Regions from separate parts of the Lysobacter silvisoli genome, predicted to be linked through region 3. Evidence: predicted binding sites of a transcription regulator. Region 3 holds the regulator's gene; each other region holds the start of a gene.

Region 1 (4,207 bases), on a different contig from region 3:
CCTGCGCAACGTCGGCATCGGCCAGGTGCTGCTGGGCTCCGACTACCCGCAGCTCGGTCTGGGCCGGGCCGTGGACGCGCTGGAGCGGCTCGACCTGACCGCCGAAGAGAAGGCCAAGATCCGCTCCGGCAACGCGCGCAAGCTGTTCGGCCGCTGAGCGCCAGGCAGGGGCTCGATGCGCCGGGCTCCTGTCCGGCGACCCGGCTTTCGAGCGGGTGACTTCCGGCCTATGGAAGGGTTTGATCTGGTGTTGTACTTTACCAACACACCAGATCACACCGCCAAGGCCACCGACATGAACGTCCTCGTCTCCCTGTTCTCCACCCATCTGCCCCGCCCGCGCAACCGCGACCAGGTCGCCGCCCTGGCGGCCCGCCCGCAGCCGCGCGAACGCGCCTTCGGCGTCGGCTACGGCTCCAGCAGCGGCTATGGTCTGGCCCCGGCCTACGTCCCCAGCCAGACCGCGCAGCGCTTCCGCTGATCCGCCCACGCCACTGACAGTCGCGCCGGCCCGGACGGGCGTGCGCTGAGGGGAGTACCGAATGATCAAGCGTTGGGCGGCACTGGCCGCGCTGGGGGCTGCCGCCGTGCTGGCCACCCCCTTGGCGCAGGCCGGCGGGATCGAAGTGCGGCGCGCGGGTTATGCCCTGCAGGCCGAGCAACAGGGCGATGGCGCCACCGTGGTGGTGTTCGAGTCCGGTTTCGGCCAGGGCGCGGGCGTGTGGAAGGACGTGATCGCCGACCTGGGCGCCGACTGCCGCTGCATCGCCTATGCCCGGGCGGGCCTGGGCCGGTCGGGCAGCGACGGCAAGCCCAAGACGATCGAAGCGCACCTGCAGGATTTGGGCGCGGTGATCGACACGCTGGCACCGGGCCGCAAGGTCGTGCTGGTGGGCCACTCCTACGGCGGCCTGCTGGCCACCGAGTTCGCACGCCGCCATCCTCAGCGCGTACAGGCCCTGGTCCTGGTGGACCCGGCCACCCTGCAGCAGCGACATGCCTTCATGGCGGCCGACCGCGAGCGGGTGAAGGCCGACGACCAGGCGATGCTGTCGATGCTGCCGCCGTCCCTGCGTGGCGACTACACGCTGCTGATCGAGCAACTGGACAGCGCGGACACCGCCACGCCGCGCACCATGCCCGACCTGCCGGTCGCCTTGCTGACCGCCACCCAGGTCGCCGACGAGCCGTTCGTGTTCGAGGAAACCGCGCAGGGCAAATCGTTGTGGAAGGCCCAGCACGCGGCGCTGTTCGCCGGCTTCTCTCACGGCACGCACCGCTACTTCGCCACCGGGCACAACCTCCACCGCGAAAACCCGAAGGCCGTGGCGGACGCGATCCGCGAGGTCTCCGGCGCGGCCGCAGCGGGCGGCCAGCCTTAGGCCCGCCGCCGGGGCGGGGCCGCCCAATCGAGGGCGGTCCCCCCTGCCGAAGGTCAGGCTTGGGCCCGCTGGGGCCGGCCCCATCTGGGTTCAGTCAGCCGGCGCTCAGCGCCCGGGGAGCGGCGGCCAGGCCGGCGCCGGATTCACCCTCGGCATACGCCGGCTGTGCTGTCATAAGCGATTGATCTGCAATGAATATTCTGAGTGCCCCCTCGGGGCGGCGCAGGCACCGCGCCGGCCCGGGGGACGTTCTACCGGTGCAACACTGCGGAACTTCCGGGGTCTTTAGCAGTCATAGACCCCGACTGCTAAGATGACCCCCATGAGCCAAATCTCCGCTTCCAACGCCCTCGTTTCCAACAGCCTGCCGGTTCCCAGCGCGCTGGGTTCGCTGGACGCCTACATCGGCGCGGTGCACCGCATTCCGGTGCTCACCGCCGAGGACGAACAGGCCCTGGCCCGCCGCTACCGCGATGGCGAGGACCTCGACGCCGCGCGCGAGCTGGTCCATTCCCATCTGCGCTTCGTGGTCCACGTGGCGCGCGGCTACAACGGCTATGGCCTGCAGATCGGCGACCTGATCCAGGAAGGCAATATCGGCCTGATGAAGGCGGTCAAGCGCTTCGACCCGGAACAGGGCGTGCGCCTGGTCTCCTTCGCGGTGCACTGGATCCGCGCCGAGATGCACGAGTTCATCCTCAAGAACTGGCGCATCGTGAAGGTCGCCACGACCAAGGCCCAGCGCAAGCTGTTCTTCAATCTGCGCAAGTCCAAGACCCGCCTGGGCTGGATGAACGCCGAGGAAGTGCGCCTGGTCGCCCAGGACCTCAACGTGTCCGAGCGCGAAGTGCTGGAGATGGAATCGCGCCTGTCCGGCCGCGACATCGGTTTCGATGCGCCGGCCGACGAGGACGACGACCACGCTCCGCCGTCGCCGGCCGCCTACCTGCGCGCGCACGACGAAGACCCCTCGCAGAGCTACGAGCGCGAGGACGAGGAAGACAATCAGCTCGCCCTGCTGCGCGAAGGCATGGCCGGCCTGGACCAGCGTTCGCGCGACATCGTCAAGCGCCGCTGGCTGGACGCCGACAGCAAGGTCACGCTGCAGGAACTGGCCGACGAGTACGGCGTCAGCGCCGAGCGCATCCGCCAGATCGAGGCCAACGCGCTGAAGAAGATGCGCGCGCTGTTCGCGGCCTGATCCGCGAGCGCGCAGCCTAAGCACGACGGCCCGGGAAACCGGGCCGTTTTGTTTGGCCGCTTGCTAGCATCGGCCGCAGGCGCGCCATCGGCGCGCGCGAGGACCTGCGATGCGGCGAGCGGCGAAATGGCTGACCTGTGCGCTGTTGCTGGCGCTGGCGACGGTGGCCGGGCTGGTGGTGTTCGGCGGCTGGAAGCTCAAGGACGGCAGCGGCAACGTGGCCCTGGGCTGGGATGCGGACGCGCAGCGCCTGCAGTGGATGCAGCGCCCGGCGCTCGATCAGGATGGTCCGCACGTGTTCGTCGACGGCAGCGGTTACCGCGTGGTCGCGACCCGGCGCGACGGCGCGCAATGGCGCGTGCACGAACGCCGGCTGCCGTTGCAGCCCGCGCCCACGCTGACGGTGGAGGTCGGCGATCCGGTGCGTACGCGCTTCGAAGTGACGCTGCGGCCCACGCCGGCGGCCGAGGACGGCGACACTCCCGCGCAGCCGGCCAGGCTGCTGGTGCTGTCGGACATGGAGGGCGAGTTCGACCGCTACACCGCGCTGCTGCGCGCGCAGGGCGTGGTCGACGAAAAGCTGCACTGGCGCTACGGCGACGGCCACATCGCCCTGGTCGGCGACTTCGTCGACCGCGGCCGCGACATGCTGCCGCTGTTGTGGCTGATCTACCGCCTGGACGACGAAGCGCGCCGCGCGGGCGGCCGCGTGCATTACGTGCTGGGCAACCACGAACAGCTCGGCCTGTCCGGGCGCATGAAGTACTGGCCGCGCCACCTGGTGGCCACGCAAGCCGCGCTGGGCGAGCAGGCGCTGTTCGGCGAACGTTCGGTGCTGGGCGCGTGGCTGCGCAGCAAGCCGGTGATCGCGCGCGTCGGCGACACCTTGCTGGTGCACGGCGGGATCAGTGCGGCGTTCCTGGATCGCGACCTGGACGTGGCCGCCGCCAACGCGGTCGCGCGCCCGCACTACGGCACCCCGCTGGACGAGATGCCCGAGGCGGCCGCGGCCGTGCTCGGCCGCAGCGGCGTCACCTGGTACCGCGGCATGGCTTTGCCCGACGATCCCAAATACGCGCGCGACGCCGATCCGTCCGCGCACCTGGACCGCGCGCTGCAGCGCTACGGCGTGCGCCGCATCGCCATCGGCCACACCATCGTGCCCAACGTGCGCCTGCAACAGAACGGGCGCGTGCTGGCCCTGGATCTGGACATGCACGCGCCCGATGCGGTGGCGCAGGCCGCCTTGTACGAAGACGGCCGCTGGTGGCGGGTGGACGCGAACGGCGCGCGCGCGCCGCTGCGTTGAAACGCTACGGCGGCGATTCGTCGTCGCCCAGGATGATGCGCGCGTGGCGCTGGTAGCTCCAGTACGCCCAGGCCCAGTTGACCAGCACGATCACCCGGTTGCGGAAGCCGATCAGGAAGAACACGTGCGCGGCCAGCCAGAACCACCAGGCCAGCACGCCCGATAGCTTGAAGCCGTGCACGTCCACCACCGCGGCCATGCGGCCGATGGTGGCCAGGTTGCCGTAGTCCTTGTAACGGAACGCGGGCGCGGACTGACCGGCCAGACGCGCGCGGATCGCGCGCGCCACGTGCGCGCCCATCTGCTTGGCCGCGG
Region 2 (4,207 bases), on a different contig from region 3:
AGCGCGACCGCGCCCGAGCTGGCGCAGCTCAGGGTCAGCGCGCCGCTGCCCAGGGTCACCGCTTCGCTGAAGCTCACCTGCAGGTCGCCCGCGGCCGGGAAGGTGTTGCTGCCGTTGGCCGGCGTGGTCGAGGTCACGGTGGGCGCCGGGTTCGGCGTGGAGAAGGTCTGGCCGGCGTTGCAGGCACCGAAGCTCTGCGTGGCCGAGGGCTGCCAGCTGAAGTTGGCGTAGCTGCTGCCGGTGCCGGACAGGCGCAGCGAGGTGCCGGCCGGCGTGGAGCCGGTTTCGGACACCGGCAGATTGGTGCTGGTCATGCCCGAGGCCGGGCCGCCGGAGGCGGTGATCGCGCCTTCGTAGCTCAGGAACTGGACCACGTTGCCGCTGCCGTCGACCAGGGCGAAGCCGTCGTTGCTGCCGTTCTGGATGCCGTTGGTGGGGTAGCTGAGCACGGCGATGCGCACGCTGCCGCCGCAGGCCACCACGCTGCCGGCGGGCAGCAGGTCGTTGTCGTAGGTGACGGCGGCCGAAGGCGTGGCGCCGTTGTACAGGTAGATGCGGTAGTTGCTGAGGGTTTCGCCGGCGGTGGCGACGACCTCGATCTTCTCGCCGACGTCGCCGCTGGAGGTGGCGTCGTCGTAGTGGAATTCGTTGATGAAGACGGCGGCCGGTGCGGCGGTGGGCAGCGCGGCGGCGAGCAGCAGGTACAGCGCGGAACGGCGCAAAGACGACGACATGGGCGACTCCCTTTCCCCAAAGGTGGTCGGGCGAGTCTATGCGGCCTTTGTGACAGGGCTTGATGCAGTGCGGCAAAGGCGCCGGCCGTGACGGCGCCTGACGGTTGCGCAGCGGCTGCGCAGCCGCGTTACAGCACCACGCGCGGGCCCTTGGCGGCGTTGGCGCGCGGCCGGCCAGTGCGCAGTTCCGCCAGTTGTTCGGCGATTTCCACCAGCGGCGCCTTGGACTTGGTGGGCGTGTCGCGGAAGGCCACGATCAGGCGCAGCTCCAGCGGGTCGTCGACCAGCAGCGCCTCGGCCGCGGCCACCGAATCCATTTCGGTGTCGGCCGAGAGATTCATCTTGCCGCGGCCGGTGGCCAGCCATTCGAACTGCACGCCGGTGACCAGCGCGACTTCGCGCAAATGCGCCACGCTGGGGAACTTGCCTTGTGCACTTTCCCAGTGCCCCACCGCGCTACGCTGCACGCCTACGGCGGCGCCCAGGGCCGCTTGCGACATGCCGGCGTGGCGGCGGGCCAATCTGATCCGTTGTTGTGGTGTCATCTAGCGCTCCTTGCTGGGTGGGATTCGAGCATTTTTGCCTACAAAATAGCCGTTTGCTACCAAAGCTCACCAGGCTACCGATATAGGCAGTACCTTGTGCTCTTTCGGTAGCAAAGTGGGCTTTATCCCCGGTCAGATGTCAACAGCGACGGGCTCCGGCGCTCAGCCGTGCTACCGGAAGTCGGCAAAAAAACCGGGGTAGGGTCTAGAAAACGTGACGAACAGTGAACAACATGGCCCCACGCCGACAGGGATGTGGGCAAACGACACGAGGTCGGTTCGGGGGAAGGGGCGCAGGATCGCGCCATGCTGAGGACGGCCATCTCCGCACCAAAGAGCGCGTTCCACGGGACGCGCTCTTTTCTTTTGGGCGTTCCCGAAGCGCAAAGTCGCTGTATCCAGCGTGCGCCGGGCCCGCGGGCCCTGGCCTTTTCTATAGTGAGCCGACCGCCCCGGGCGCGGCTGTGAGCCCGCGCGCGGCATCGTTGGGTGGCCCCTGGTGCCGTCCCAAGACGATCTGCGCGCCCCACGCTTGAAAAGCCCCGCCGCCGCCCCATCTCCTGGCCATCCCGGTTCTCCGGGCGTTTTTGTCCCCGGCATTGGCACTCCGCCGGGGCGACTGCTAAAATTTACGATCTTTCCCCACCCATTCAACCACTTAGAGGTTGCCAATGAACATCAAGCCGCTCTACGACCGCGTGGTCATCAAGCGCATGGAAGAAGAAAAGGTCTCCGCTGGCGGGATCGTGATCCCGGATTCGGCCACCGAAAAGCCGATCAAGGGCGAAGTCGTCGCGGTCGGCGAAGGCAAGGTGTTCGACAACGGCAACCTGCGCGCGCCCAAGGTCAAGGCCGGCGACAAGGTGCTGTTCGGCAAGTACAGCGGCACCGAGGTGAAGCTGGACGGCACCGAATACCTGGTCGTCAAAGAAGACGACATCTTCGCCGTCATCGGCTGATGAGCCGCGATTCGCGATCGGCGACTGGTAAAGCGCAACGCGCGACCAATCGCCAGCGGTCCGAATCGCATCGCTCCTAGCCAATCACGAATCACACATCACGAATTCCGGAGTTAACACTAATGGCTGCCAAGGAAATCCGTTTCGGTGAGGACGCGCGCGCGAAGATGGTGCGCGGCGTCAACGTGCTCGCCAATGCCGTCAAGGCCACCCTGGGCCCGAAGGGCCGCAACGTCGTGCTCGAGAAGAGCTTCGGCGCGCCGACGATCACCAAGGACGGCGTGTCCGTCGCCAAGGAGATCGAACTGGCCGACAAGTTCGAGAACATGGGCGCGCAGATGGTCAAGGAAGTCGCTTCCAAGACCTCCGACAACGCCGGCGACGGCACCACCACCGCCACCGTGCTGGCGCAGGCGCTGATCCGCGAGGGCATGAAGGCGGTCGCCGCCGGCATGAACCCGATGGACCTCAAGCGCGGCATCGACAAGGCCGTGACCGAGGCCGTGGGCGAGCTGAAGAAGCTGTCCAAGCCCTCGTCCACCTCCAAGGAAATCGCCCAGGTCGGCGCGATCTCCGCCAACTCCGACCACAACATCGGCGACCTGATCGCTCAGGCGATGGACAAGGTCGGCAAGGAAGGCGTGATCACCGTCGAAGACGGCTCGGGCCTGGAGAACGAGCTGGACGTGGTCGAGGGCATGCAGTTCGACCGCGGCTACCTGTCGCCGTACTTCATCAACAACCAGCAGTCGATGCAGGCCGAGCTGGACGATCCGTTCATCCTGCTGCACGACAAGAAGATCTCCAACGTGCGCGACCTGCTGCCGGTGCTGGAAGGCGTCGCCAAGGCCGGTAAGCCGCTGCTGATCGTGGCCGAGGAAGTCGAGGGCGAAGCCCTGGCGACCCTGGTGGTCAACACCATCCGCGGCATCGTCAAGGTCTGCGCCGTCAAGGCGCCGGGCTTCGGCGACCGTCGCAAGGCGATGCTGGAAGACATGGCCGTGCTGACCGGCGGCACCGTGATCTCCGAGGAAGTGGGCCTGCAGCTGGAGAAGGCCACGATCAAGGATCTGGGCCGCGCCAAGAAGATCCAGGTCTCCAAGGAGAACACCACCATCATCGACGGCGCTGGCGACACCGCCGGCATCGAAGCGCGCATCAAGCAGATCAAGGCGCAGATCGAGGAGACCTCCTCGGACTACGACCGCGAGAAGCTGCAGGAGCGCGTGGCCAAGCTGGCCGGCGGCGTGGCCGTCATCAAGGTCGGCGCCGCCACCGAAGTCGAGATGAAGGAAAAGAAGGCTCGCGTCGAAGACGCGCTGCACGCCACCCGCGCTGCCGTGGAAGAGGGCATCGTCCCGGGCGGCGGCGTCGCGCTGCTGCGCGCCAAGGCCGCCATCGGCGGGCTGAAGGGCGCCAACGAAGACCAGAACCACGGCATCGCCATCGCCCTGCGCGCGATGGAAGCGCCGCTGCGCGAGATCGTGACCAATGCCGGCGAAGAGCCGTCGGTCATCCTCAACAAGGTCATCGAAGGCAAGGGCGCCTACGGCTACAACGCCGCCACCGGCGAGTACGTCGACATGATCGAGGCCGGCATCCTGGATCCGACCAAGGTCACCCGCACCGCGCTGCAGAACGCGGCCTCCATCGCCGGTCTGATGATCACGACCGAAGCCATGGTCGCCGAGCTGCCGAAGAAGGACGAGCCGGCGATGCCGGGCGGCGGCGGCATGGGCGGCATGGGCGGCATGGATTTCTGATCCAGCGCGCTCGCCGTTGCAGCGAAACGAAAAACCCCGCCGCGAGGCGGGGTTTTTTTATGCGCGTCGCGGAAGCGCGACGGCCGCTTCGGGCCATGCGCCGTGCGCAAGCGCTTACCGCAACAGGGATCCGTCCGGGGTGGTGCGGTTGATCGAAAACCGAGTGGTCATGCCGGCGACGTCGAAGTGGGCCGCGCCGCCGAACG
Region 3 (4,207 bases):
GTTTTCGTCGTGAGCGGGATCCGTGGTCGCGGCTTACGCCGCTCCTACCCCAAGGCTGAAGCGGCCGTCAGTCGACGTCGGCCAGCAGGCGCTTGGCCGCGGCGCGCACTTCCTTGGTCAGTTCCACGCCGCCCAGCATGCGCGCCAGCTCTTCCTCGCGCTGCTTGGGGTCCAGGCGCTGGACCAGGCTCTGGGTGACCCCGTCGCTGGCCGACTTGCTGACCCGGTAATGCGCATGCCCCTGCGCCGCGACCTGCGGCAGGTGGGTCACGCACAGGACTTGGCGGCTGGCGCCCAGGGCGCGCAGTTTCTGGCCGACGATTTCGGCCACGGCGCCGCCGATGCCGGAGTCGACCTCGTCGAAGACCATGCTGGGCACCGCGTCCAGGCCCAGGGCCGCGACCTCGATGGCCAGCGACACGCGCGAGAGTTCGCCGCCGGAGGCGACCTTGCGCAGCGCGCGCGGCGGCTGGCCGGGGTTGGCGGCGACCAGGAATTCCACCCGTTCGGCGCCCTGCGGGTCGGGACGGTCCTCGCCTATGGGTTCCAGGGCGATATCGAAGCGGCCGCCGCCCATGCCCAGTTCGGCGATCAGGGCGGTGGTGGCGGCCGACAGTGCGGTGGCGGCCTCGCGGCGCGAGCCGGTGAGGGCGTCGGCGGCGCGGCGCCAGGCCTGGGCGGCGGCGGCGATCTCGCCGTCCAGGCGGGCCAGGCGTTCGCCGGCGCCGCGCAGCAGTTCCAGTTCGGCGGCCAGGCCGTCGCGGTGCGCGGCCAACTGCTCGGGGGCGACGCGGTGCTTGCGCGCGAGCTCGTGCAGGCGGCCCAGGCGCTGTTCCAGGGTGTCGAAGGCGGAGGGGTCCAGGTCCAGGTCGTCGCGCACGCGGCCCAGCAAGGCCAGGGCCTCGTCGATCTGAATGGCGGCGGCGTCGAGCATGGCGTCGACGTCGGTCAGCCGCGCCTCGTGCTCGGCCACGCGCTGCAGCTCGCCGCGCACCTGCTGCAGGGCGCGCGACAGCGAAGGGCCGTCCTCGCCGCCGAGGCGGGCGAAGGCGGCGTCGCAGGCGGCGATCAGGCCGGCGGCGTGGGCGTGGCGCTTGTGGTCGGCGAGCAGGCGCGCGATCGCCTCGGGCTCCAGGGTTTCGCGCTCCAGCTCGTGGTACTGGTGCTCCAGCCAGCCGATGCGCTCGGACACGTCGCCCTTGGCGATCAGCGCCTCGCGCTCGCGCAGCAGCGCGGTCCAGCCGCGCGCGGCGGTGTCGACCGCGGCACGGGCGCCGTCGTTGCGGGCGTAGGCGTCGAGCAGGGCGAGCTGGCTGCCCTTGGCCAGCAGCGCCTGGTGTTCGTGCTGGCCGTGGATCTCGACCAGGCGCGAGGCCAGGTCGGCGAGCTGGCCCAGGGTGGCGGGGCGGCCGTTGATCCAGGCGCGCGAGCCGCCGTCGGCGCGGATCACCCGGCGCACCTGGCAGGCCTCGTCCTCGTCCAGCTCGTTGTCGCGCAGCCAGGCGGCCGCGGCGGCGGAGTGCTGCAGCGAGAACTCGGCCACCAGCTCGGCGCGGTCGGCGCCGTGGCGGACCACGCCGCTGTCGGCGCGCAGGCCGGAGATCAGGCCCAGGGCGTCGACCAGCAGCGACTTGCCGGCGCCGGTTTCGCCCGAAATCACGGTCAGGCCGGGGCCGAAGCTGAGTTCGGCGGCGCTGACCACGACGAAATGCTTGAGGGACAGGTGGGTGAGCATGCGGCGATGGCGTTGTGGAGCCGCGATTGTGCCGGGTCGCGCAAGACCGGGCTAGCGGCGCAGGGCGCCAATCTGGGTCGGATTCGTCTCCGTGGCTGAGACGGAAAATTCCTACCTGCCGCCGCCGCGGGCCCGAACCCGCTTGCGTGCGCCGCCGGGCGTGCTTATATCGGCAGCACGATGAGCCGCCGCCCTTCCGACCTGAGCCTGGACCCGCGCGCGCGGCAGCTGCTGCGCACGCTGATCGGGCGCTACATCCACAGCGGCGAGCCGGTGGGTTCGCAGACGCTGGCGCGCCATGCCGGCCTGGACGTGAGCCCGGCGACGATCCGCAACATCCTGTCCGACCTGGAAGACGCCGGCCTGCTCAGCGCGCCGCACACCTCGGCCGGGCGCGTGCCCACCGCCCAGGGCTACCGGCTGTTCGTGGACTCGCTGCTGCAGGTGCGGCCGCTGCCGGACGGCGAACTGGCGCGGCTGCGCAGCGAGCTGCCGGCCGGCACCGGCACCCAGGCCCTGCTGGGCAGCGCCTCGGAGCTGCTGTCGGCGATGACCCATTTCGTCGGCGTGGTCAGCGTGCCCAAGCGCGAGCAGTTCGCGTTCCGGCGCATCGACTTCGTCGCCCTGGACGCGCAGCGGGTGCTGGCGATCCTGGTGCTGGCCGACAGCGACGTGCAGAACCGCATCCTGCAGACCCGGCGGCCGTTCGAGGCGAGCGAGCTGGAGCGGGTGGCCAATTACTTGAACACCCATTTCGCCGGCCGGCCGGTGGCGGAAATCCGCGCCACCTTGCTGCACGAGCTGCGCAGCGCGCAGTCGGAGATGGCCGCATTGCTGGCGCAATCGGTGGAGCTGGCCGAGCAGGCGCTGGCGCCGGAGCCGGACGACGACATGGTGCTGGCCGGGCAGACCCGGCTGATGGGCGTGCAGGAGCTGTCGGACCTGGAGCGCCTGCGCGAACTGTTCGAGGCCTTCGCCCGCAAGCGCGAGATCCTGCAGTTGCTCGAGCGCACCGTGCATGCGCCGGGCGTGCGCATCTTCATCGGCGAGGAAACCGGGCTGGCGCCGCTGGAAGGGGTGTCGCTGGTGACCGCACCGTACACCGCCGGCGGCCGCGTGCTGGGCGTGCTGGGCGTGATCGGCCCCACCCGCATGGCTTACGACCGGGTGATTCCGGTGGTGCAGGCGGCGGCGGATGCGCTGGGGGATGCGTTCAAGGCCGATGGCTGAGTGCTTGTTGGCTTTGGGGTAGGAGCGGCGTGAGCCGCGACCGGTGGCGCGCAGAGGATCCGCAACCGGGGTTTCGCCCAGAGCGGTGTCTTGCGCTGCAGGCCGTTGGGTCGCGGTCGCGGCTTACGCCGCTCCTACCCCAAGGCGGGGCGATAGTGGCTACGGGCGCGCCATTTCGGTGGTACTGGCACCCATCGTCCCAAAAACGTATCGGATCGCGGCCGCTCGCCGCCGTTGCCGCACGTTCGGCGCAGATCAATGCCGTTGTCGGGCCCTGCGCCCTTGAACGCGGGCGTTGGGGCCCCAATAGCTGCCCGGTCGCGGACGTACCGCCCAGGACCCAGCATGAACCAGCACGATCCCCATTCCGACGCCCCCCTAGACGGCCCCGACAGCGCGGCCGAACTCAACGAGGCCGACGGCCTGCGCGCCGAGCTGGCCAAGGTGCGCGACGAGGCGCTGCGCGAGCGCGCCGAACTCGACAACCAGCGCAAGCGCCTGGCCCGCGACATCGACATGGCGCGCAAGTTCGCCAACGAGCGCCTGCTGGGCGACCTGCTGCCGGTGATCGACAGCCTGGAAGCCGGCCTGGCAGCGGCCGGCGGCGATGCCGGCGCGCTGCGCGAAGGCATGGAGCTGACCCTGCGCCAGCTGCTCAAGGTGGCCGCCGACAACGGTCTGGTGGCGGTGGATCCCGCCGGCCAGCCCTTCAACCCCGAGCATCACCAGGCCATGAGCATGGTGCCGGCACCGGGCGTGGCGCCGGGCCACGTGGTCCAGGTCTACCAGAAGGGTTGGCTGCTCAACGAGCGCCTGCTGCGCCCGGCCCTGGTCGTGGTCAGCCAGGACGCCTGAAGCGGTCATTAGGGCAGGGGCCCGCGGCGCTTGAACCGCCCTGCGCCGGCCCCAGATAGCGAACATCGGCGGCGCGCCCGTGCGGCAGCCCGCCCCAACGTCTACAAGCATTAGCGAGGGAGCAACACCATGGGCAAGATCATCGGCATCGACCTGGGCACGACCAACTCGTGCGTGGCGATCATGGAAGGCGGCAACGTCAAGGTCATCGAGAACGCGGAAGGCGATCGCACCACGCCGTCCATCGTCGCCTTCACCAAGGACAGCGAAGTCCTGGTCGGCGCATCGGCCAAGCGCCAGGCCGTCACCAACCCCAAGAACACCTTCTACGCGGTGAAGCGCCTGATCGGCCGCAAGTTCACCGACGCCGAAGTGCAGAAGGACCTG

The links. Region 3 encodes HrcA, which represses chaperone genes, less so after heat shock. Its sites were predicted from a motif close to TTNGCACTCNNNNNNNNNGAGTGCNAA; they were not measured.
Region 1: a site for HrcA is predicted at 1,668-1,694, ahead of rpoH (RNA polymerase sigma factor RpoH). Genes of this name have one in related genera too.
Region 2: a site for HrcA is predicted at 1,879-1,905, ahead of groES (co-chaperone GroES). Genes of this name have one in related genera too.

What each region holds. Positions count from the first base shown of each region.
Region 1 is NZ_QTSU01000002.1:850,046-854,252, reverse strand. It holds gene DX914_RS15040 (amidohydrolase family protein) at 1-157, shown strand, start outside; gene DX914_RS15035 (hypothetical protein) at 296-481, shown strand; gene DX914_RS15030 (alpha/beta fold hydrolase) at 543-1,382, shown strand; gene rpoH (RNA polymerase sigma factor RpoH) at 1,705-2,583, shown strand; gene DX914_RS15020 (metallophosphoesterase) at 2,693-3,892, shown strand; gene DX914_RS15015 (NAD(P)/FAD-dependent oxidoreductase) at 3,897-4,207, opposite strand, start outside.
Region 2 is NZ_QTSU01000004.1:117,491-121,697, reverse strand. It holds gene DX914_RS18235 (endonuclease) at 1-734, opposite strand, end outside; gene DX914_RS18230 (helix-turn-helix domain-containing protein) at 863-1,279, opposite strand; gene groES (co-chaperone GroES) at 1,951-2,238, shown strand; gene groL (chaperonin GroEL) at 2,361-4,001, shown strand; gene DX914_RS18215 (hypothetical protein) at 4,116-4,207, opposite strand, start outside.
Region 3 is NZ_QTSU01000001.1:1,336,894-1,341,100, reverse strand. It holds gene recN (DNA repair protein RecN) at 68-1,735, opposite strand; gene hrcA (heat-inducible transcriptional repressor HrcA) at 1,916-2,965, shown strand; gene grpE (nucleotide exchange factor GrpE) at 3,311-3,820, shown strand; gene dnaK (molecular chaperone DnaK) at 3,950-4,207, shown strand, end outside.